DNA from 2 places in the Streptomyces sp. NPDC096152 genome. Region 1 is predicted to be linked to the other one. Evidence: predicted binding sites of a transcription regulator. Region 1 holds the regulator's gene; the other holds the start of a gene.

The links. The regulator HspR, encoded in region 1, represses chaperone genes until heat shock. The targets are predictions, from matches to a motif close to TTGAGNNNNNNNNNCTCAA.
Region 2: a site for HspR is predicted at 8,112-8,130, ahead of lon (endopeptidase La). Genes of this name have one in related genera too.

What each region holds. Positions count from the first base shown of each region.
Region 1 covers NZ_JBIWFW010000005.1:205,072-216,618, reverse strand. The annotation lists gene dnaK (molecular chaperone DnaK) at 1-1,020, shown strand, start outside; gene grpE (nucleotide exchange factor GrpE) at 1,017-1,703, shown strand; gene dnaJ (molecular chaperone DnaJ) at 1,740-2,915, shown strand; gene ACIQ9G_RS18685 (heat shock protein transcriptional repressor HspR) at 2,921-3,367, shown strand; gene ACIQ9G_RS18680 (PA14 domain-containing protein) at 3,431-5,116, opposite strand; gene ACIQ9G_RS18675 (sugar ABC transporter substrate-binding protein) at 5,413-6,519, shown strand; gene ACIQ9G_RS18670 (LuxR C-terminal-related transcriptional regulator) at 6,860-7,903, shown strand; gene ACIQ9G_RS18665 (helix-turn-helix transcriptional regulator) at 7,866-8,876, opposite strand; gene ACIQ9G_RS18660 (hypothetical protein) at 9,169-9,504, shown strand; gene ACIQ9G_RS18655 (pyridoxamine 5'-phosphate oxidase family protein) at 9,653-10,069, opposite strand; gene clpB (ATP-dependent chaperone ClpB) at 10,201-11,547, shown strand, end outside.
Region 2 covers NZ_JBIWFW010000003.1:170,990-182,536, reverse strand. The annotation lists gene ACIQ9G_RS11030 (multifunctional oxoglutarate decarboxylase/oxoglutarate dehydrogenase thiamine pyrophosphate-binding subunit/dihydrolipoyllysine-residue succinyltransferase subunit) at 1-3,798, opposite strand, end outside; gene ACIQ9G_RS11025 (ATP-binding protein) at 4,091-5,200, opposite strand; gene ACIQ9G_RS11020 (response regulator transcription factor) at 5,197-5,934, opposite strand; gene ACIQ9G_RS11015 (spermidine synthase) at 6,048-6,725, opposite strand; gene ACIQ9G_RS11010 (rhomboid-like protein) at 6,918-7,916, shown strand; gene lon (endopeptidase La) at 8,153-10,615, shown strand; gene ACIQ9G_RS11000 (lysozyme) at 10,692-11,510, opposite strand.

The DNA.
Region 1 (11,547 bases):
CAGCAGCTGACGGCCGACCTGCTGGAGCGCTGCAAGACGCCGTTCCACAACGTCATCAAGGACGCCGGCATCCAGCTCGGCGAGATCGACCACGTCGTCCTCGTCGGTGGCTCCACCCGTATGCCCGCGGTCGCCGAGCTCGTCAAGGAGCTGACCGGCGGCAAGGAGGCCAACAAGGGCGTGAACCCGGACGAGGTCGTCGCCATCGGCGCCTCGCTCCAGGCCGGTGTCCTCAAGGGTGAGGTCAAGGACGTCCTGCTCCTCGACGTGACCCCGCTGTCCCTCGGCATCGAGACCAAGGGCGGCATCATGACCAAGCTCATCGAGCGCAACACGACCATCCCGACCAAGCGGTCGGAGATCTTCACCACGGCCGAGGACAACCAGCCGTCGGTGCAGATCCAGGTCTACCAGGGCGAGCGCGAGATCGCGGCCTACAACAAGAAGCTCGGCATGTTCGAGCTGACCGGTCTGCCGCCGGCGCCGCGCGGCGTCCCGCAGATCGAGGTCTCCTTCGACATCGACGCCAACGGCATCATGCACGTCACGGCGAAGGACCTCGGCACCGGCAAGGAGCAGAAGATGACCGTCACCGGCGGCTCCTCGCTCCCGAAGGACGAGGTCGACCGGATGCGCGAGGAGGCCGAGCGCTACGCGGAGGAGGACCACAAGCGCCGCGAGGCCGCCGAGACCCGCAACCAGGGCGAGCAGCTCGTCTACCAGACCGAGAAGTTCCTCAAGGACAACGAGGACAAGGTCCCGGGCGAGATCAAGACCGAGGTCGAGGAGGCCGTCGCCGAGCTGAAGGAGAAGCTCAAGGGCGAGGACACCACCGAGATCCGCACCGCCACGGAGAAGGTCGCCGCCGTCTCCCAGAAGCTCGGCCAGGCGATGTACGCCGACGCCCAGGCCGCGCAGGCCGCGGGCGGCGAGTCCGCCGGCGCCGGTGAGGCCAGGGCCGACGACGACGTGGTGGACGCCGAGATCGTCGACGACGAGCGCAAGGACGGTGCCGCGTGACGGAGGAGACCCCGGGCTTCGACGAGCAGCAGTCTCAGCAGCCCGACGTCCCCTCCGGCGCCACCTCTGACGACGCCGAGCCGCAGGCCGCCGCCTCCTCCCAGGAGAAGGAGGCGGCCCCGGCCGGGGACGAGGCCCGCGTGGCGGGCCTGACGGCGCAGCTGGACCAGGCACGCACGGCGCTGGGTGAGCGGACGGCGGACCTGCAGCGGCTGCAGGCCGAGTTCCAGAACTACCGGCGCCGGGTCGAGCGCGACCGCGTCACGGTCAAGGAAATCGCCGTCGCGAATCTCCTGACCGAACTCCTGCCCGTGCTCGACGACATCGGGCGCGCACGGGAGCACGGCGAACTGGTGGGCGGTTTCAAGTCCGTCGCCGAGTCGACGGAGACCGTGGCGGCCAAGCTGGGCCTGCAGCAGTTCGGCAAGGAGGGCGAGCCCTTCGACCCGACGATCCACGAGGCCCTGATGCACTCCTACGCCCCGGACGTCACGGAGACGACGTGCGTGGCGATTCTGCAGCCCGGGTACCGGATCGGCGAGCGCACCATCCGCCCCGCGCGGGTGGCGGTGGCCGAGCCCCAGCCGGGCGCGCAGACGGTCAAGCCGGCCGAGGAGTCGGGCCAGGCCAAGGCCGAGGAGCCGGCCGAGGACAAGGAGAGCGGTGGCCCGGACGAGGGCTGACGTCGACACGAACGCAGGGAAGGAGGGACGTCGGGGATGAGCACCAAGGACTTCATCGAGAAGGACTACTACAAGGTCCTCGGCGTCCCCAAGGACGCCACCGACGCCGAGATCAAGAAGGCGTACCGGAAGCTCGCCCGCGAGTTCCACCCGGACGCCAACAAGGGCAACGCCAAGGCCGAGGAGCGCTTCAAGGAGATCTCCGAGGCGAACGACGTCCTCGGCGACCCCAAGAAGCGCAAGGAGTACGACGAGGCCCGCGCCCTCTTCGGCAGCGGCGGGTTCCGCCCCGGGCCGGGCGCGGGCGGCGGCTCGTTCAACTTCGACCTGGGCGACCTCTTCGGAGGCGGCGCCCAGGGCGGGGGCACCGGCGGCTTCGGCGGTGGCATAGGTGACGTCTTCGGGGGCCTGTTCAACCGCGGCGGCGCGGGCGCCCCGCGCACCCAGCCCCGGCGCGGCCAGGACATCGAGTCCGAGGTCACGCTGAGCTTCACGGAGGCCATCGAGGGCGCGACGGTTCCGCTGCGCATGTCCTCGCAGTCGCCGTGCAAGGCCTGTTCGGGCACCGGCGACAAGAACGGCACACCGCGCGTGTGCCCGACCTGCGTCGGCACCGGCCAGGTGGCGCGCGGCTCGGGCGGCGGATTCTCGCTCACCGACCCCTGCCCGGACTGCAAGGGCCGCGGCCTGATCGCCGAGCACCCCTGCGAGGTGTGCAAGGGCTCGGGCCGTGCCAAGTCGTCCCGGACGATGCAGGTGCGCATCCCCGCGGGCGTCTTCGACGGCCAGCGCATCCGGCTGCGCGGCAAGGGCGCGCCGGGCGAGCGGGGCGGCCCCGCGGGCGACCTGTACGTGGTCGTGCACGTGGGCGCCCACCCGGTCTTCGGCCGCAAGGACGACAACCTCACCGTCACGGTGCCCGTCACCTTCGCGGAGGCGGCGCTCGGCGGCGAGGTGCGGGTCCCGACGCTCGGCGGACCCCCGGTGACGCTGAAGCTGCCGCCGGGCACGCCGAACGGCCGGACGATGCGGGCCCGGGGCAAGGGCGCGGTCCGCAAGGACGGCACCCGCGGGGACCTGCTGGTCACCGTCGAGGTGAGTGTCCCGAAGGACTTGGCGGGGAAGGCTCGTGACGCACTGGAGGCGTATCGCGAGGCGACCGCGGGCGAGGACCCGCGGGCGGAGCTGTTCGAGGCCGCGAAGGGAGCATGAGTGAGATGGACGGCCGCCGCCGAAACCCGTACGAACTGACGGAAGAGACACCGGTGTACGTCATCTCGGTGGCCGCTCAGCTCTCCGGACTGCACCCTCAGACGCTCCGTCAGTACGACCGGCTGGGCCTGGTCTCGCCCGACCGCACCGCCGGGCGGGGCCGCCGCTATTCGGCCCGTGACATCGAACTGCTCCGTCAGGTGCAGCAGTTGTCGCAGGACGAGGGCATCAACCTGGCCGGCATCAAGCGGATCATCGAACTGGAGAACCAGGTCGTCGCGCTCCAGTCCCGGGTGGCGGAGCTGGAGGCGGCCCTGGACGGAGCCGCGGCCGCCATGCGTCAGCGCGAGGCCGCCGTGCACGCCTCCTACCGCCGGGACCTGGTCCCGTACCAGGAGGTCCAGCAGACCAGTGCGCTGGTGGTGTGGCGTCCCAAGAAGGCCAAGGACTGACCCGCCCGCGAGGGCCACGACGAAGGGGCCGGGAGGCAACAGCCTCCCGGCCCCTTCGCGTACTCACGGGAACAGGATCGCGTAGTCGGCGCCGGGTGCCGACTCGGTGCCGTCCGCGTACCGCGCGGTCACCCAGTAGTAGCGGGTGGTGTCCGCGCCGGCCGTGGTGTCCACGTAGGTCTGCTGCTCGGTGGCCGCCAGCTTCTCGTAGGCTCCCGTGGCCGGGTCCCAGCGGTAGACCTGGTAGCCGGTGGCGTCCGCCACCGTGTTCCAGGACAGCGTGACGGGCGCGGTGCGCTGCGCGGCGGTGGTCGCCGCCAGTTCGACGGGCGAGCCCTCGGGCGTGGCCACGCCGGGCGTGGTGTCGAGCTCGGTCGCGGTCACCACCTCGGGCGCGCGGGTCCACTGGTAGTGCGAGTTCCAGTCGTCGTCGACGGCGTCGACGAACATGCAGCGTTCCTCGCCGTCCGGCAGGGTGGCGTAGTCGTAGGAGGTGGTGTCGGTGAACAGCCACTCCACCTGGTGCGCGGAGCAGACCCGCTCCTCGTCGTCACCCACGATCTCGCCCGCGTAGACGACGTACCGCGCAAGGTCGGGGGTGGTGTTGGCGTCCCAGGCCAGGTGGAAGCCGTACCCGGTCGGGGTGAGGGTCAGCCCGGTCACGGCGGACGGCGGGGTGAGGTCGATGCGCCGGGCGCTGACGGCGGCCGGCGCGGACTCGTTGCCCGCCGCGTCGAGGGCGGTGACGCGGTAGTAGGAGGTGGCGCCCTCCACGGCCGAGGTGTCCAGGTAGGACGTCTGGCCGGTGCTGCCGGCCAGGGTGTACGCGCCGTCCGCGCTGGTTGCCCGGTAGACCCGGTAGGAGGCGGCGTCCGCGACCGGATTCCAGCCGATCCGCAGCCCGTCCGTCTCGGAGTCGGCGGTCGGCCCCGTGGGCGCGGCGGGCGGCGTGCGGTCGGCCGTGGTCACCGGCTGGTCCGCCGTGCCGGCCGAGGTGTTGCCCGCCTTGTCGTAGGCGCGGACCTCGTAGTAGTACGTCTGGCCGGTCACCGGCAGGGTCGCGTCGGTGTACGACGTCGAGGTGGTGGTGGCGAGCGGGGTGCCGCCGAACGACGTGCCCTTCAGGCGCCGGTAGACGCGGTAGCCCCCGAGGTCCATCTCCTTGTTCTTCGACCAGGTGAGCCGGGCCCTGCCGGTCGCCGGGTCATAGGCGGCCGAAGCCCCGGCCGGGGTGAGCGGCGCGACCTTGTCGACGTCCGCGGTGGTGCGCGGCTTGTAGGTGAAGGCGACGTTGGCCGTGCCCGTCCAGTTGACGAAGTCGACGCGGAGGGTGTGTTTGCCGGAGGGAACGGTGACGTTGACGGTCTTGTGCACCGTCGACGACACGTTCTTCCACAGATCGATCTTGCGGACGCCGTCCAGGTGGACGCGGATGCCGTCCTGCGCGGACGCGGCGAGGGCGAAGGGACCGCCGGAGCCGAAGTCGCGGGTGACGGTCCAGCGGACGGCGAAGTAGTTGGAGGGCAGGCCGGAGGCGGGCGCGCCGGTGCCCCAGTTCTGGTCGATCGCGCTGTCGCAGTCCGTCTTCTTCGGTGTACCGGAGAAAGTGGTGTTCGCGTAGAACTGCCGCTTGTAGACGGGGGAGGCGCAACTGACCGCGGCCGAGGCCGGGACGGCGGCCGCGCAGAGCGCGCCGGCCGCGGTGGTGAGCACGAGGGCGGTGGCCGTCGTGCGTCTGGCTGGGTTCATTCGGTCCTCTGGTCGACGCCTGGACGGGCGGGCGAAGCTTTCGTGATCACGACTCGCGCGGAATGGAATTGGTTGTACGGATCTTTGCCTCTCCGTGAACTGCCGTTGAGTGAAGGGTCCGTAACGCGCGTTTGGAGACGATTCCCCAGCCCCTTCACAAGAGAAGCGGAGGGTGATGTTGTCATCTCGTTAAGTGGCATGGGTTGACGCCGGTACCCGCCTCCGCGTTGGCTTTTCAGTCACCTGGGGCGCAAAGTTGCGCCCGCGTCCGGAAGGCACCAGAAGTGAGCACCTCGATGCGTCGTATCGCCATAGCCGTGGCTGCGCCCACGCTGACCCTCTCGCTGGCCGCCTGCGGCGCGCTCGGTGTATCGGGGAGCGGCAGTGACGCGAGCCCGACCAAGGGCAACGACCTCACGGTGGGCCTGCTGCTGCCGGAGACGGCGAACACGCGCTACGACAAGTTCGACTACCCCATCTTCAAGGCGAAGGTGGCCGAACTCACCCGTAACCAGGGCAAGGTGGACTACGCCAACGCCGGTGCGAGCGCGGACAAGCAGATCAGCCAGATGCAGCGGATGATCGACGACAAGGTCGACATCATCCTGATCGACGCCGTCGACTCGCACTCCATCGCGGGCGAGGTGAAGAAGGCCAAGGAGGCGGGCATCCCGGTACTCGCCTACGACCGGCTGGCCGAGGGCCCGATCGACGCGTACATCTCCTTCGACAACGAGCTGGTCGGCGAGGTGCAGGGCCGCACCCTGCTGGAGGCCCTGGGCCAGGAGGCCGACAGCTCCTCGAAGATCGTCATGATGAACGGCTCGCCCACCGACCCGAACGCCAAGCAGTTCAAGGCCGGCGCGCTGTCCGAGCTCAACGGCAAGGTGACGGTCGCCAAGTCCTACGACACCAAGGACTGGAAGCCGGAGAACGCCCAGGCCAACATGACCGAGGCGCTCAACGAGATCGGCAGGAGCAACCTCGTCGGCGTCTACGCCGCGAACGACGGCATGGCGGGCGGCGTGATCAAGGCGCTGAAGGCCGCGGGGGTCACCAAGATGCCCCCGATCACCGGCCAGGACGCCGAACTCGACGCGGTCCAGCGGATCCTCACCGGCGAGCAGTACATGAGCGTGTACAAGTCCTACCCGACCGAGGCGGAGGCCGCCGCCGAGATGGCCGTCGCCAAGGTCCAGGGCCGCGACATCCAGTTCGACTCCCTCACCCGGGACACGGTCAGCAGCCCGACCGACAAGAGCATCCCGGCCCAGCTCGTCTCGGTGACCGCGCTCACCAAGAGCAACATCAAGTCCACCGTCATCGCCGACGGCATCTACAAGGTCTCCGAGATCTGCACGAGCCGGTACCGGGCGGCCTGCGCGGCCGTCGGCCTCAAGTAGTCCGCGGCGCACGGCCGCACACGCGCACGGCCGCACACGCGCACCGCACGCAGCGCACGAAGGAGGCCCGGGACTCGGTCCCGGGCCTCCTTCGCGCGTACGGCCGCCGGGCGACCGCTTTCGCGGGTGCGAACCCTTTTCCGGTGCGGGTGAAGGGGTGCCTCCGGGCGGGTCGCGGCGGGCGCTTCCACCTTGCGGCAATGCGCCAGCCGAGGGCCGGTACACAGCGGGCGATACCGGTGGTTACCGGGGGGCATGACGCAGGGAGCCGTGTTGCGGAGCCGGTCCCGTCCGCGCATAGTTGCGCTGCGGAAGACGGAAACCGGGGGTGTGATGGGCCATGGCCGGGCACGGGGCGGAGGGGCATCCTCACGGTGCTGACCGACTGTGCGAGGCCGGGGATCGCGTGTATTCCCGGGCCGTACGGCGGGGCCGTGTGGCGCGCCGGGACGCCGAACCGGTGCCCTGCCTGCTGGAACTGGCGCTGCTGCACCCGGACCCCGACGACATGGACTTCCTGGTGCCGACCGCGCCGCAGGAGGTCATGACCCGGCTGCTGCGCGGGATGTACGACGAGGTCAGCGAGAGCCACCGGCGGGTGGGTTCGGTCGTCGCCGCCTTCGAGCGGTACGCCGGGCTGGGCCGTCCGGTCCCGTTTCCCTCCGCCGCCCTGGAGGGCACGGCGATCCGCGTCCTGGACGGACTGGCCCGCATCCAGGCGGCCATGGACGAGGCGACCGAGGCGTGCACCACGGAGGTGCTCACCGTCCAGCCCGGCGGCATCCGCCGCGAGCACGAGCTGTCGGAGGGCCTGCACCGCGCCCTGGCGCTGCGCGGCCGCGGGGTGCGGATGCGCGACCTGTACACGCACGTGGCCCGGCACGGCCAGGGCCTGCTCACCTACCTGGAGCTGATGGGCGACGCGGTCGAGGCGCGCACGCTCGACGAGGTGATCGACCGTCTGATCCTGTTCGACCGCACGGTCGCCTTCATCCCCGCCAACAGCGACCGCACGATGGCGCTGGAGCTGCGTCATCCCGCGCTGATCGAGTACCTGGTGACGGTCTTCGAGCGCCTGTGGCGGCTGGCGATCCCGCTGACCGCGCCGCTGCCGGACACTGGCATCGAGGGCATCTCACACCGCGAGCAGTCCATCGCCGCGCTGCTGGCGGAGGGGCACCAGGACGCGGTGATCGCCGAACGGCTGGGGATCAGCGTGCGCACCTGCCGCGCCCACATCGCGCGGCTGTCGGAGACGCTGGGCGCGGCGAGCCGGACGCAGCTCGGTGTGCGCATCGCGCAGGCCGGCCTGGACGGGCCGCCGCGCACCTCAGCGCCGGCCCCGCTCACGGTTCCCGGTCCAGGATCCCGGACTGGGCGATGAGGTAACCGAGTTGGGCGCGGCTGCCGCTGCCGAGGGCGGTGGCCAGCTTGGCTATGTGGGCCCGGCAGGTGCGGACGTTCATGCCCAGGCGGCGGGCGATGGCCTCGTCGACGTGGCCCTCCACGAGCAGTTTGGCGATGGAGTGCTGGATCTCCGTGATGCCGCCGGGTGCGGTCTCGTAGGGGGCGCCGGTGCTCAGCGGGACCGCCCGGTCCCACAGGAACTCGAAGAGCTTGATGAGGTAGCGGACGAGCCCCGGGTGCCGCAGCTCCAGGGCGACCTGCTGGTCGTCGCGGGCCGGGATGAAGGCGACGGTCTCGTCGCAGATGATCAGGCGCTCGACGAGTTCGTCGATGGTGCGGTACTCGGCCTTGCCGTCGGTCAGCTGCGTGCCGTAGGCGAGTTTCTCGGGGCTGAAGCGCGCGGTGTGCTGGTAGAGGGTGCGGATCCGGACGCCGCGTTCGGTCATCGGCCGGTCGCGCTCCAGGCCCTGCAGGATGCTGTCCTCGCTGCGGTTGCCGCTGGGCTGGATGGTGAGCATCTCCGAATGGCACTGGGCGGCGGCCAGGTTGAGGGCCGAGTTGATCCGCTCCCGGCCCTCCAGCACGGTGATGGCGTCCGTGCCGGCCGTCGCCTGCGCGCTGAGGGTCATGAATGGCTCGAATGCGTCCGACAGTTCGATCGACAACCGCCGCCGCTCGGTGATCTCCTGCTCGATGGGATTGAGCCGCTGGGCCAGCGCGGCCGCCGGAGGCACCGGGCGCAGCCACCGCGCGTCCTCCGGGTCGGGGTGCAGCAGGGCGAACTCGATCAGACAGGGGGCGGACTCGACGTCGGCGCGGGAGACACGTCCCAGGCGCAGGGCGTGCGCGTAGAGACGGCCGCCTTCCTCGCACATCTGGGTCATCGCATGGGGATGTGTCGCCTTAGTACGATTCGTTGCCAAATCTCCACCCCCCAGGGTCCTGAACATGCAGGAACATGATGCACCGATTGTGTGGCCATGACGTGCCCGAATGAGCCATCGTCGTAGTCGACGGGGGAAGAGGGGACCTTCAAGTGAGGACGAAGCCGACTATGCGTAAGAGAATGCTTCGCTCGGTGCTTGTAGCAGCCTTCACCACCGTTGTGGCCGTCGGTGCGCTGAGTGGCCTCGCGGGTGCGAAGGGTGATACGCGGGCGGACAGTGCCTGGCCGATAGCGCCTGTCAACAGCACATCCTTCGACAGTGGTGGCGCGCCGGCCGGCGCAGGTGGTGGCTCCAAGTGACCACGCCACCCGACGACCGCTCCTTCCGTCGCGAAATGGCCACGGCCTACCGCTCCGGCTGGCACTTCATCGACCTGGTCACCGCCATCCCCCACAGCGGTGACTCGTTGATGGTGACCGTGTTCGGCGAGCCGGTCGTGGTCACGCGGGACGAGGACGGAGACCTACGGGCGTACCGCTGTCTGCGACGGCCTCGGGGGGCGCCGCAGCCCGTGCGGTGCGCCATCCGGTACGGAATGATCTTCGTGAATCTCGACCAGCGGGACCACCGGCAGGTGGCGCCGGAACCGCAGGACATCAGGACCATCTCAGCCACCCCCCGCAGTGCCTGACGCGATTCCCCCGTCGTAACAGATCGCTCAGGTGCTTCCCCCCGCAGCGGCGTCACCGTGACCTGAACACGGTGACGCCGCTGCAGTTTTCCCTGGAATCTCCGGGAATCCCCCGGTTCACGCGCTGGCCGAAAACCGGCGCTCCGGCTCAGCCGCGCCCCAGCGCCCGTGTCACCTCGATCTCGATCACCACCCGGGACGGGTTCGGTCGCGGCGCCCGCTCGTAGCGCTCGGCGTACCGCCGCTCCGCCTCCGCGATCCGCTCCGGCTCCGTCCGGACGTGCGCGCGCCCCTCCAGCGTCGCCCAGCGCCGCCCGTCCACCTGGCACACCGCGACCGGCGCGCCCTCGGCGCCGGCCGCGCGCACGTGCCGCACCTTCGCGCTGGACTTGTTCGCGACCACCCGAGCCAGCCGCGCCGCCGGATCGTAGGTCACCGCGACGGGGACGACGTGCGGGGTGCCGTCCGGGCGCAGCGTGGTCAGCGTGCACAAATGCCGCTCCCGCCAGAAGTCGCGGTACGGCACGTCGGGATCGCCGGGGTTCTGGGCATATGTGGTGGCCATGGGACCGGAACTTAGCCCGCCAGGACTCCCGCGTGCCGCCTTGAGTGAAATAGACTCAACTTTGTGTACGCTGACTGAGTCAGCATTGGGAGACGTGGCAGAGCGCTGACGCCAAGGAGGAGAACGCGACCGTGGACGCCGAGCTGACCAACAGGAGCCGGGACGCGATCAACGCGGCCAGCAACCGGGCCGTGTCCGAGGGACACCCGGACCTCACCCCCGCCCACCTGCTCCTCGCGCTGCTCGAGGGGCAGGACAACGAGAACATCATCGACCTGCTGTCCGCCGTGGACGCCGACCAGGCGTCCGTCCGCTCCGGGACCGAGCGCGTGCTCGCCGGACTGCCCAGTGTGACCGGGTCCACCGTCGCGCCGCCGCAGCCCAACCGCGAGCTGCTCTCCGCGATCGCGGACGCGCAGAGCCGGGCCCGGGACCTCGGAGACGAGTACCTGTCCACCGAGCATCTGCTCATGGGCATCGCCGCCAAGGGCGGCGCGGCCGGCGAGGTGCTGTCCGGGCAGGGGGCCGGTGCGAAGAAACTGCAAGAGGCTTTCCAGAAGGCGAGGGGAGGGCGCCGGGTGACCACACCCGACCCCGAGGGCCAGTACAAGGCCCTGGAGAAGTTCGGCACCGACTTCACCGCCGCGGCGCGTGAGGGCAGGCTGGACCCGGTCATCGGCCGGGACCAGGAGATCCGCCGCGTCGTGCAGGTGCTGTCCCGCCGCACCAAGAACAACCCGGTCCTCATCGGTGAGCCCGGCGTCGGCAAGACCGCCGTCGTCGAGGGCCTCGCCCAGCGGATCGTCAAGGGCGACGTGCCCGAGTCCCTGAAGGACAAGCGACTGGTCGCGCTCGACCTCGGCGCCATGGTCGCCGGGGCGAAGTACCGCGGCGAGTTCGAGGAGCGCCTGAAGACGGTCCTGGCGGAGATCAAGGACTCCGACGGGCAGATCATCACCTTCATCGACGAGCTGCACACCGTCGTCGGCGCGGGTGCCGGCGGCGACTCCGCGATGGACGCGGGCAACATGCTCAAGCCGATGCTGGCCCGCGGCGAGCTGCGCATGGTCGGCGCCACGACCCTGGACGAGTACCGCGAGCGGATCGAGAAGGACCCGGCACTGGAGCGGCGCTTCCAGCAGGTGCTGGTCTCCGAGCCGACCGTCGAGGACACCATCGCGATCCTGCGCGGCCTCAAGGGACGCTACGAGGCCCACCACAAGGTGCAGATCGCGGACAGCGCGCTGGTGGCGGCGGCCACCCTGTCCGACCGGTACATCACCTCCCGCTTCCTGCCCGACAAGGCCATCGACCTGGTCGACGAGTCCGCCTCCCGGCTGCGCATGGAGATCGACTCCTCCCCGGTCGAGATCGACGAACTCCAGCGCGCCGTCGACCGGTTGCGCATGGAGGAGCTGGCGATCGGCAAGGAGACCGACCAGGCCTCCAAGGAGCGGCTGGAGAAGCTGCGCCGCGAC
Region 2 (11,547 bases), on a different contig from region 1:
ACCCACGGCGGGCGAGGAGCCGTGCGGGCGCGAGATGCGGCGCAGGCGCTCACCCGGCGGGATGTCCGCGCCGACGGCCAGGTCCAGGTGGTCGATGAGGTTCAGGGCGATGAACGGCCACGCGCCCTGGTTCGCCGGCTCCTCCTGGACCCACAGGTACTTCTCGGCGTTCGGGTACTTCTTGATCTCCGCCTGGAGCTCGGCACCCGGCAGCGGGTACAGGCGCTCGATGCGGATGATCGCGGTGTCCGTCGCGCCGCGCTTCTGCCGCTCGGCCTCCAGGTCGTAGTAGACCTTGCCGGCGCAGAAGACGACCCTGCGGACCGCGGCCGGGTCCGCCGTGGCGTCGCCGATGACCGGGCGGAACTCGCCGGTGGTGAACTCCTCCGCCGTGGAGGCCGCGGCCTTCAGACGCAGCATCGACTTCGGGGTGAAGACGACCAGCGGCTTGTGGTGCGGGTTGTGCACCTGCCACCGCAGCAGGTGGAAGTAGTTCGCCGGCGAGGTCGGCATCGCGACCGTCATGTTGTTCTGCGCGCACAGCTGGAGGAAGCGCTCCGGGCGGGCCGAGGAGTGGTCCGGGCCCTGGCCCTCGTAGCCGTGCGGGAGGAGCAGGGTGACGCCGGAGGTCTGGCCCCACTTCTGCTCCGCCGAGGAGATGAACTCGTCCACGACCGTCTGCGCGCCGTTGACGAAGTCGCCGAACTGCGCCTCCCACATCACCAGCGCGTCCGGGCGGGCCAGCGAGTAGCCGTACTCGAAGCCCATCGCCGCGTACTCGCTGAGCAGCGAGTCGTAGACGTTGTAGCGGGCCTGGTCGTCGGACAGGTACAGCAGCGGGGTGAAGTCCTCGCCGGTGTTGCGGTCGATGATCACCGCGTGGCGCTGGCCGAAGGTGCCGCGGCGGGAGTCCTGGCCGGACAGCCGGACCGGGACTCCCTCCAGGAGCAGCGAGCCGATGGCCAGGGTCTCGCCCATGCCCCAGTCGATCGTGCCGTCCTCGACCATGGCCGCCCGGCGCTGCAGCTGCGGCAGCAGACGCGGGTGGACGGTGATGTGGTCGGGGACGTTGACCTGGGACTCGGCGATGCGCTTGACGACCTCCGTGGAGACGGCGGTCGGGACGGCGACCGGGAAGCCGTCCAGCGGCTCCGGCGCGTGGGAGGCGGCCGGCTGCGAGGTGGCCTCGCGGACCTCGGTGAAGACCTTCTCCAGCTGGCCCTGGTAGTCCTGCAGCGCCTGCTCGGCCTCTTCCAGGGTGATGTCGCCGCGACCGATGAGGGACTCGGTGTAGAGCTTGCGCACCGAGCGCTTCTTGTCGATCAGGTCGTACATCAGCGGCTGGGTGAAGGCCGGGTTGTCCGACTCGTTGTGACCGCGGCGGCGGTAGCAGATGAGGTCGATCACCACGTCCTTGTTGAACGCCTGGCGGAACTCGAAGGCGAGCCGCGCGACGCGGACCACGGCCTCCGGGTCGTCGCCGTTCACGTGGAAGATCGGGGCCTCGATCATGCGGGCCACGTCCGTCGCGTACATGGAGGAACGCGAGGACTCGGGGGCCGCGGTGAAGCCGACCTGGTTGTTGATGACGATGTGGACCGTGCCGCCGGTGCGGTAGCCGCGCAGCTGCGACATGTTCAGGGTCTCGGCCACCACGCCCTGGCCCGCGAAGGCCGCGTCGCCGTGGATCGCCACCGGCAGGACGGTGAAGTCCGTGCCGCCCTTGTTGATGATGTCCTGCTTGGCGCGGGAGACGCCCTCCAGGACCGGGTCCACCGCCTCCAGGTGGGAGGGGTTCGCGACCAGGGAGACCTTGATCTGCTCGCCGTCCAGGCCGGTGAAGGTGCCCTCGGCGCCCAGGTGGTACTTCACGTCGCCGGAGCCGTGCATCGACTTCGGGTCGAGGTTGCCCTCGAACTCGCGGAAGATCTGCGCGTACGACTTGCCGACGATGTTGGCGAGCACGTTCAGGCGGCCGCGGTGGGCCATGCCGATGACGACCTCGTCCAGGCGCGACTCGGCCGCGCTGTCGATCACCGCGTCGAGCAGCGGGATGACCGACTCGCCGCCCTCCAGGGAGAAGCGCTTCTGGCCGACGTACTTGGTCTGCAGGAAGGTCTCGAAGGCCTCCGCCGCGTTCAGCCGGCGCAGGATGCGCAGCTGCTCCTCGCGCTCCGGCTTGGAGTGCGGGCGCTCGACGCGGTCCTGGATCCACTTGCGCTGCTTGGGGTCCTGGATGTGCATGTACTCGATGCCGGTGGTGCGGCAGTACGAGTCGCGCAGCACGCCGAGGATGTCGCGCAGCTTCATCATCGACTTGCCGGCGAAGCCGCCGACGGCGAACTCGCGCTCCAGGTCCCACAGGGTGAGGCCGTGCTCGGTGATGTCCAGGTCGGGGTGCTTGCGCTGCTGGTACTCCAGCGGGTCGGTGTCGGCCATGACGTGGCCGCGGACCCGGTAGGAGTGGATCAGCTCGAAGACGCGGGCGGCCTTGGTGACGTCGTCGTCGTGGCTGGCGTCGATGTCCTTGAGCCAGCGGACCGGCTCGTAGGGGATGCGCAGCGACTCGAAGATGCCGTCGTAGAAGTCGTTCTCGCCGAGCAGCAGGTTCGCGACCTGGCGGAGGAACTCGCCGGAGGCGGCGCCCTGGATCACCCGGTGGTCGTAGGTCGACGTGAGCGTCATGACCTTCGAGATGCCGAGCTTGTTGAGCGTGTCCTGGCTGGTGCCCTGGAACTCCGCCGGGTAGTCCATGGAGCCGACGCCCATGATCACCGACTGGCCGGGCATCAGACGCGGCACCGAGTGGACCGTGCCGAGGCCGCCGGGGTTGGTCAGGGAGACCGTGACGCCGGTGAAGTCGTCCATCGTCAGCTTGCCGTCGCGGGCGCGGCGGACGATGTCCTCGTAGGCCTGCCAGAACTCGAAGAAGTTCAGCGTCTCGGCCTTCTTGATCGCCGCGACGACGAGCTGGCGGTCGCCGTTGGGCTTGACCAGGTCGATCGCGAGGCCGAGGTTGACGTGGGCCGGCTTGACGAGGGTCGGCTTGCCGTCCTTCTCGCCGAAGGACCAGTTCATCGCCGGCATGGCCTTGATGGCCTGGACCATCGCGTAGCCGATGAGGTGCGTGAAGGAGATCTTCCCGCCGCGGGCCCGCTTGAGGTGGTTGTTGATGACGATGCGGTTGTCGAACAGCAGCTTCACCGGGACCGCGCGCACGGAGGTGGCCGTGGGCAGTTCCAGGGAGGCGTTCATGTTCTTGGCGACCGCGGCGGACGGGCCGCGCAGCGTCACGAACTCGGGACCGTCGGGCGCCTCGGCGGCGGGCGCGGCCTTGGCCTGCGGCTTGGCGGCGGGCGCGGCGGCCCGCGCGGGCGCCGGGGCCTGCGCGGCGGGCTTCGCCGGAGCCGGAGCCTGGGCCGGAGCCGCGGCGGCGGGCCGGGCAGCGGCCGGGGCCTGTGCGGCGGGGGCCGCGGGCTGGGCCGGGGCAGCCGGAGCGGTGGGCGCCGCCTGAGCCGGGGTGGCGGTCTCTGCGGCCCCCGCGGCCGCAGTGCCCGTACCGGCCGGGGCCGAGGAGCCGGCGGCAGCGGCCCCGGGCTTGTAGTCGGCGAAGAAGTCCCACCAGGCGCGGTCTACGGAGTTCGGGTCCTGGAGGTACTGCTGATAGATCTCGTCGACGAGCCACTCGTTGGGACCGAACGCGGCAGCGGGGTTCTTCCCGGCTTGGTCGTCGGTCGTGGAGGCACCGCCCGGCCGGAGGCTGGGGGAGCTCGAGTTACTGGGGGACTGTGGCGACACGGCGGCAACCGCCCTCTTCCGCTTCACAAGGTGATGGACAGCGGAAATAAAGGCTACGCCCCCAAGACCGTGAAGGTCAGGTCGGGCCCGTTCATCGTCGCGTAAGTCACATTGAAAGCCGTGTTTCGGGGCTTGAAATGGCGGGAAACAAGCGTGGTTCCGCTACGAAAGGGAAGGCGCGACCCGGGTCCGGCCCATGGAAGGGCGCGGTCCCCGGCGGTCCTCTGCCTGATCACACGTGTCCGCCTGCGGCGACGCTGGTGGATCTTGAGGTTCCGGTTCGAACCCTACGTCAACTCGACGACGTGGGGAGCCCTGGAAGGGTGACCTGGATCCGGCAGCCACGCTCGGATTCGGCCACACCGATCCGGCCGCCGTGCAGATCCACCGCCCAGCGGGCGATCGCCAGCCCCAGGCCGGTGCCGCCGTCGCTGCCGGGGCCGTGCGGACGCCGCACCGCGCCCCGGTTGAAGCGCTCGAAGACACGGTGCCACTCGGAGCGCGGAATGCCGGGCCCCTCGTCGAGCACCTCCAGCTCCAGGGACTCCGGCTGCGGCCCGCGCCGCGCCCTCACCGTCACCCGGCCGTGCGGCGGGCTGTGCTTGACCGCGTTGTCGATCAGGTTGGCGACCACCTGGTGGATGCGCTCGGGATCCGCGTGCGCGCTCAGCTCCGGCGGGGAGACGTCGAGGTGCAGATGGACGTCGGTACGCGTGTGGCTGCCGGAGCCGGAGGCGATGCCCGCGCGCGCGGAGGCCACCATGTTGGCCTCCTTCAGCACGCCCGACAGGTACGGCCACACCTCGAACCGCCGCTTCTTCAGCGGTACGACCCCGTTGTCCAGCCGGGAGAGGTCCAGCAGCGTCTCCACCAGCCGGCCCAGCCGCTCGGTCTGCTTCAGGGCCGTGCGCATGGTCTCGGGGTCGGCCTCGGTGAACCCGTCCACGATGTTCTCCAGCACCGCGCGCAGGCCCGCGATGGGCGTGCGCAGCTCGTGCGAGACGTTGGCCACCAGTTCCTTGCGGGCGCTGTCCTGGGCCGCCAGCTCGTCGGCCATGAGGTTGATCGTCTGGGCGAGGTCGCCCAGCTCGTCCCGGCGGTTCTCGCGCACCCGGCGGGTGTAGTCGCCGTGCGAGATGGAGCGGGCCACCGTGTTCATCTCGTCCAGCGGCGCGGTGAGCGAGTGCGCCACGAACTGCGTGATGAGCAGGGTGGCGATCATCGAGAAGACCATGATGAAGCGCAGCTCGGTCTTGGTGTGCACCGCGATCATCGACAGACCGGTGGTGATCAGCACCGCGATGACGACCAGCGCGCCGAGCTTGGTCTTGATCGAGAACGGGCGTACGCCGCCCCAGGGTTCCTCCCCGGGGCCTCTCCGTGTCGCCGGCCCCCCGCTCATGGCGTCGGCGTCTCCAGGGCGTAGCCCACGCCGTGCACCGTGCGGATCCGCTCGGCGCCGATCTTCCGGCGCAGCGCCTTGATGTGGCTGTCGACGGTCCGGGTGCCGGAGGCGTCCGCCCAGTCCCACACCTCCGCGAGCAGCTGCTCGCGCGAGAGCACCGCGCGCGGGGTGTTCGCCAGGCACACGAGCAGGTCGAACTCGGTGGGCGTGAGGTGGACGTCCTCGCTGCGCACCCGCACCCGGCGCTGCGCGTGGTCGATCTCCAGCTCGCCCAGGCGCAGGATGCCCGAGCGCGGGGTGGTCGCGGCGATCGCCGCCCGCTCCACCCGGCGCAGCAGCACGTGCACCCGCGCGGCCAGCTCCCGCATCGAGAACGGCTTGGTCATGTAGTCGTCCGCGCCGACCCCGAGCCCGACCAGCATGTCGGTCTCGTCGTCCCGCGCGGTGAGCATCATCACCGGCACCGGGCGCTGGGCCTGCACCCGGCGGCAGACCTCCAGCCCGTCGAAGCCGGGCAGCATGATGTCGAGGATCAGCAGGTCGGGCTGCCAGGCCTCGGCGGTGTCGACGGCGGACGGGCCGTCGCCCGCGGTTTGCACGAGGAATCCCTCGGCGCGCAGACGGGTGGCGATGGCGTCCACGATGGTCGGGTCGTCCTCGACGACCAGAACCCGGCGCTGTGCGCCGGCGGTCGCCGTCGTGCCGTTGTGCGCGGTGTGTGTCTGCTCCATCGCCCGCCCCTGGGGTGTGCTTTCCGGAATCCGTGGGGTGATCCCATGACTGCGATTGACGCTTGAATGATCGGCGTCAGGAAAGCAGCGTACGGGGAGTCACCTCGGCTTTGCTATCCAGGTCGGACGGCGAGGTGGACGACGTCCGGAACGCCCCGGGCAACGGGGATCTCTTCGGTGCGCACCTGTTGGAATCCGACATTCCGCAAGCTTCCTTCAAAATCCGGAGACGGCTGGGCGGACCACACCGCGAGCACTCCGCCGGGCCTCAACACCCTTGCGCAGCTTGCCAGTCCGGCGGGTGTGTAGAGCCCCTCGTTGCCCTCGGTGACCGTCCAGCCGGGTCCGTTGTCGATATCGAGGCACAGGGCGTCGAATGTGGTGGATGTCTCATCGACGTAGTGAACCAGGTCACTTTCGACGATCTGCGTCCGCGGATCGGCGAGGGCCTCGGCGGTCAGGGCGGCGAGGGGGCCGTCACGGTGCCAGTCGACGACGGCGCGCTCGCGTTCGACGACGGTGATCCGCCCCCAGCAGGTGTCGGCGGCCGCGTGCGCGAGGGAGAAGCCGACACCCAGGCCGCCGATCAGTACGTCCGGTGCCGGGCGCCCGTCCAGGGCGGCGAGCGCGGCGTCGACGAGCAGGCGTTCGGAGCGGCCGTCGGAGGTGTCCATCAGGAAGCAGCCGTTGACGATGATCTGCAGCAGCGCGCCGTGCCGGCGCAGCACGACCTCGCCGTGGGGGCCCTCGCGACGGTCCAGCACCACGGGCGTGTCGTACGAGGCGGTCATGAGGCCATCCTGCCCCAACGGACCTTTTCCGCCACCTGAATTACCGGTGCCCGGGGGGTGGTGTCGAAGCAGAGGGGGCGGACGCGGGAGGAAGGTCAGAAGTTGCTGTGAATCGCCGTTCGCGTGGCGTCGGTCATAGACAGTGGCCGGTGGGGCGCCAAGGGTGGGGCGTGACGGAAGGAGCGCCTCGGCGTGGAACGGACTGCGACGGCTGACGGTGCGGCCTCTTCGGCGTCTTCGGGCGTTCCTCCCGCGGCGGAGGAGGGCGGGGCCGCTCCGCACGCGCCGGGGGAGGGCGCGGGCCGGGCCGCGGGCGCCGGTGCGCACGCGGGCGCGGCCCTCGACGCGGGCCCGGGGTTCGCGGAGGTCGCGCAGCTGCTCGACGGAATGCCGCGGCAGCGGGGCCGGGCGCCGGGCGCCGCGGCGGACGGGGCCGTCGTCACGGCCACCCTGCCGGAGACCGAGGCGACCGGGAGGACCGCACCCGTCACCTCGGCGGCGCGCCTCGACGGGCGACGCGGGCCCGGCGGGTTCGGCGGCGCTCGTCGCGCTCTGCGCCCCTGGCGCCTGCTGCCCGACCCCACCGGCACCCCCTTCACCTTCGGCTACGCGGTCGTACTGGCCGTCACCTCGCTCGTCGCCCGCTGTGTCGACCCCGCCCTGATGAACGTCCTGTACCAGGGCTCCAGCACGGATGTCGCGCACCTCGTGCGGACGCCCCTGCTGGTGCTGACGGGCAGCGCGCTCTGGGTCGCCGGCGGGATCGCCTCGCCGTACGCGCTGTGCTTCCTGCTGGTGCTCACCGCGCTGGAGCGCCGGGTGGGGGGCCTGCGTACGGCGGGCGTCTTCCTGTTCGGACATGTGCTGGCGACCCTCGCGACCGAGGTCCCCGTCGGGCTCGCGGTGCTCGGGGGCCTGCTGCCCGACAGTTCGCTGCACCGCCTGGACTACGGCATCAGCTTCGGCGTCGCCGCCGGTGTCGGCGCGCTGTCCGGCCTGCTCGCTCCCTGGCTGCGCTGGCCGCTGCTCCTCGGGTTCCTCGGGATGCAGGTCCCGGACCTGATGGCGTACACCGACCCGATGACGAGCTCGGGGCATCTGATCTCCGTGAGTCTCGGCGCGGCGAGCTGGCCGGTCGTCCGCCGCTGGGCGCGGGCGCGCGTCCAGAGCCCGGCCGCCGTCACGGCCTGAGCCGACGTCAGGGCGTAAGGGCGTGAGGGCATCAGTGCCGCGTCGGCGCCGGCGCGTGAGCCCGGCGCCCCGACCCGTAGCCTCAAGTCCCCCTCCCGTGCGCTCCCACGCGCCGTGAAAGGCGCGAACGACGCGGCTTTGCCTTGATCGCTCAGAGCGAACAGGCGTCGGGGAACAATGACGAGCTCCCCAGCATTGAGTCGGCATAGCTCAACTTGACTGCCGAAGGGGAGATCATGGCTGCTGAGTCCACGGCGTTCACACCGCTCACCCTGCCCGTGCTGCCGCTCGACGACGAGGTCGTGCTGCCCGGCATGGTGGTCCCGCTGGACCTGAGCGACGCCGAAGTGCGGGCCGCGGTGGAGGCCGCCCAGGCCGCCGCCCGGTCGGAGCCGGGCAAGCCCAGGGTCCTGCTGGTGCCGCGCATCGAGGGGACGTACGCGAAGACCGGCGTGCTGGGCACGGTCGAGCAGGTCGGCAGGCTGGCCGACGGCGACCCGGGTGCCCTGGTCCGCGGCCGCGGGCGGGTGCGGATCGGCGCCGGGACCACCGGCCCCGGTGCGGCGCTGTGGGTCGAGGGGACGGCGGTCGAGGAGACCGCGCCGGACCTTTCCCCCGCTTCTCAACTCCGTTCGAACGGGGGAGACCCCTACCCCGGCCAGGTCGCGGAACTGGTCAAGGAGTACAAGGCGCTCGCCACGAGCTGGCTGAAGAAGCGCGGCGCCTGGCAGGTCGTCGACCGGGTCCAGGCCATCGACGACGTCTCCGCCCTCGCCGACAACTCCGGCTACTCGCCCTTCCTCACCACCGACCAGAAGCTCGAGCTCCTGGAGACCGCCGACCCGGTGGCCCGGCTGAGACTCGCCACGCGGCAGCTGCGGGACCACCTCGCCGAGCAGGACGTGGCCGAGACCATCGCCAAGGACGTCCAGGAGGGCGTCGACAGGCAGCAGCGCGAGTTCCTGCTCCGCCGTCAGCTGGAGGCCGTCCGCAAGGAGCTGCGCGAGCTGAACGGCGAGACGGACGGTGAGGAGTCCGACGACTACCGCACCCGGGTGGAGGCCGCCGACCTGCCCGAGAAGGTCCGCGAGGCGGCCCTGAAGGAGGTCGACAAGCTGGAGCGGGCGTCCGACCAGTCGCCGGAGGGGTCCTGGATCCGCACCTGGCTCGACACGATCCTCGACCTGCCGTGGAACGAGCGGACCGAGGACGCCTACGACATCCGGGGCGCCAAGGCCGTGCTGGACGCGGAGCACGCGGGCCTGGACGACGTCAAGGAGCGGATCACCGAGTACCTCGCGGTACGCAAGCGCCGCGTCGACCGCGGCCTCGGCGTGGTCGGCGGGCGGCGCGGTGGTGCCGTGCTCGCGCTCGTCGGGCCGCCCGGCGTCGGAAAGACCTCGCTCGGCGAGTCGGTCGCGCACGCCATGGGGCGCCGGTTCGTCCGTGTCGCCCTCGGCGGCGTCCGCGACGAGGCCGAGATCCGCGGCCACCGGCGTACGTACGTCGGCGCGCTGCCCGGCCGGATCGTCCGCGCGATCAAGGAGGCCGGGTCGATGAACCCGGTCGTGCTGCTCGACGAGATCGACAAGGTCGGCTCGGACTTCCGCGGCGACCCGGCGGCGGCCCTGCTGGAGGTCCTGGACCCCGCGCAGAACCACACCTTCCGGGACCACTACCTGGAGGTCGAACTCGACCTGTCCGACGTCGTGTTCCTCGCGACCGCCAACGTCCTGGAGGCCATCCCGGAGGCGCTGGCCGACCGGATGGAGATCGTCCGGCTGGACGGCTACACCGAGGACGAGAAGGTCGTCATCGCGCGCGACCACCTGCTTCCGCGCCAGCTGGAGCGGGCGGGCCTGCACGAGGGCGAGGTGACGATCGAGGAGGGCGCGCTGCGCAGGCTGGCCGGCGAGTACACCCGCGAGGCGGGCGTGCGGGCCCTGGAGCGGTCGGTGGCGCGGCTGCTGCGCAAGGTGGCGGCCCGGCACGAACTGGGCGAGCGGGAGCTGCCGTTCACCGTCACCGACGCCGATCTGCGCTCCCTGATCGGCCGGCCGCACCATGTGCCGGAGTCCGCCCAGGACCCGGCCGAGCGCCGTACCGCCGTCCCCGGGGTGGCGACCGGCCTCGCGGTCACCGGCGCCGGCGGTGACGTCCTGTTCGTGGAGGCGTCCCTGGCCGACCCGGAGACCGGCGCGGCGGGCCTGACGCTGACCGGTCAGCTGGGCGACGTGATGAAGGAGTCGGCGCAGATCGCGCTGAGCTTCCTGCGCAGCCACGGCGCCGAACTGGAGCTGCCGGTGGGCGACCTGCGGGACCGGGGCGTGCACATCCACTTCCCGGCGGGCGCGGTCCCCAAGGACGGCCCGAGCGCGGGCATCACGATGACCACCGCGCTGGCGTCGCTGCTCTCCGGGCGCCTGGTCCGCACGGACGTGGCGATGACCGGCGAGATCTCGCTGACCGGCCGGGTCCTGCCGATCGGCGGAGTGAAGCAGAAGCTGCTGGCCGCCCACCGCGCCGGGGTGCGGACCGTCGTCATCCCCAAGCGCAACGAGGCCGACCTGGACGACGTCCCGGCCGAGGTGCTGGACCGGCTCGACGTCCACGCCGTGACCGACGTCCGGCAGGTCCTGGAGCTGGCGCTCGCGCCCGCGTCGAGCGGGGCGGCGCCGGAGGTTCCGGTGGCCGCGTGACGGAGGCCGCCGGATGAGGGAAGGCCCGGGTCCCGTGAGGGAGTCCCGGGCCTTCGCCGTGCGCCGGGAGGCGGGGTCAGCCGTTGGCGAGAGCCTGCACCCGGTCCAGCCCGCCGTTGAACTTGTCGTGGTCGCCGACCGTCGGGCCGGACGAGGTGTACTGCCACATCGTGTAGTAGCCCCAACCGGCCGGCAGCGTCCCCGGATCCGAGGCGTACCGCGCGATCCACAGGGGGTTGTTCACGGCGAATCCGCCGTAGTTGCCGGTGCACTGGGTCCACCAGCTGGTGGCCGTGTAGATCACCGCGTCCCGGCCGGTGCGCGCCTTGTACCTGTTCAGGAAGTCGGCGATCCAGCCGACCATCGCGCTCGCCGTCTTGCCGTAGCAGGCGGCCCCGTACGGGTTCCACTCGATGTCGAGGGTGCCCGGCAGCGTCATGCCGTCCCGCGACCAGCCGCCGCCGTGGTCGACGAAGTAGTCGGCCTGGGTGGCGCCGCTGGTGGTGTCGGGGGTGGCGAAGTGGTAGGCGCCGCGGATCATGCCGATGTTGTAGGAGCCGTTGTACTGCTGCGTGAAGTAGGGGTTCGTGTAGTACGTCCCCTCGCTCGCCTTCGTGTAGGCCCACCGGACGCCGCTGTTCCACAGGGTCGTCCAGTCGACGTTGCCCTGGTAGCCGGCGACGTCGACGCCCTCGGTCTGGGTGACGGCGGTCGGTGCGGGGGTGCCGTCCTGGCCGTCGTGCGCCAGGACGCCCATGCCCATGTGGGCGGAGCCCCGGGCGGGGTGGCCGGCGGCCGAGGCCGGGAGCGTGAACAGCAGGGAGAAAGCGGCGATCAGGGTCCCCGCGACGGTCAGCCGCCGTACGCGGGCCGTTCCGGATCTGTGCACGGGCATGACGTGCCTCCGAGGCTCGGTGGTGCGCGGTGGGGGA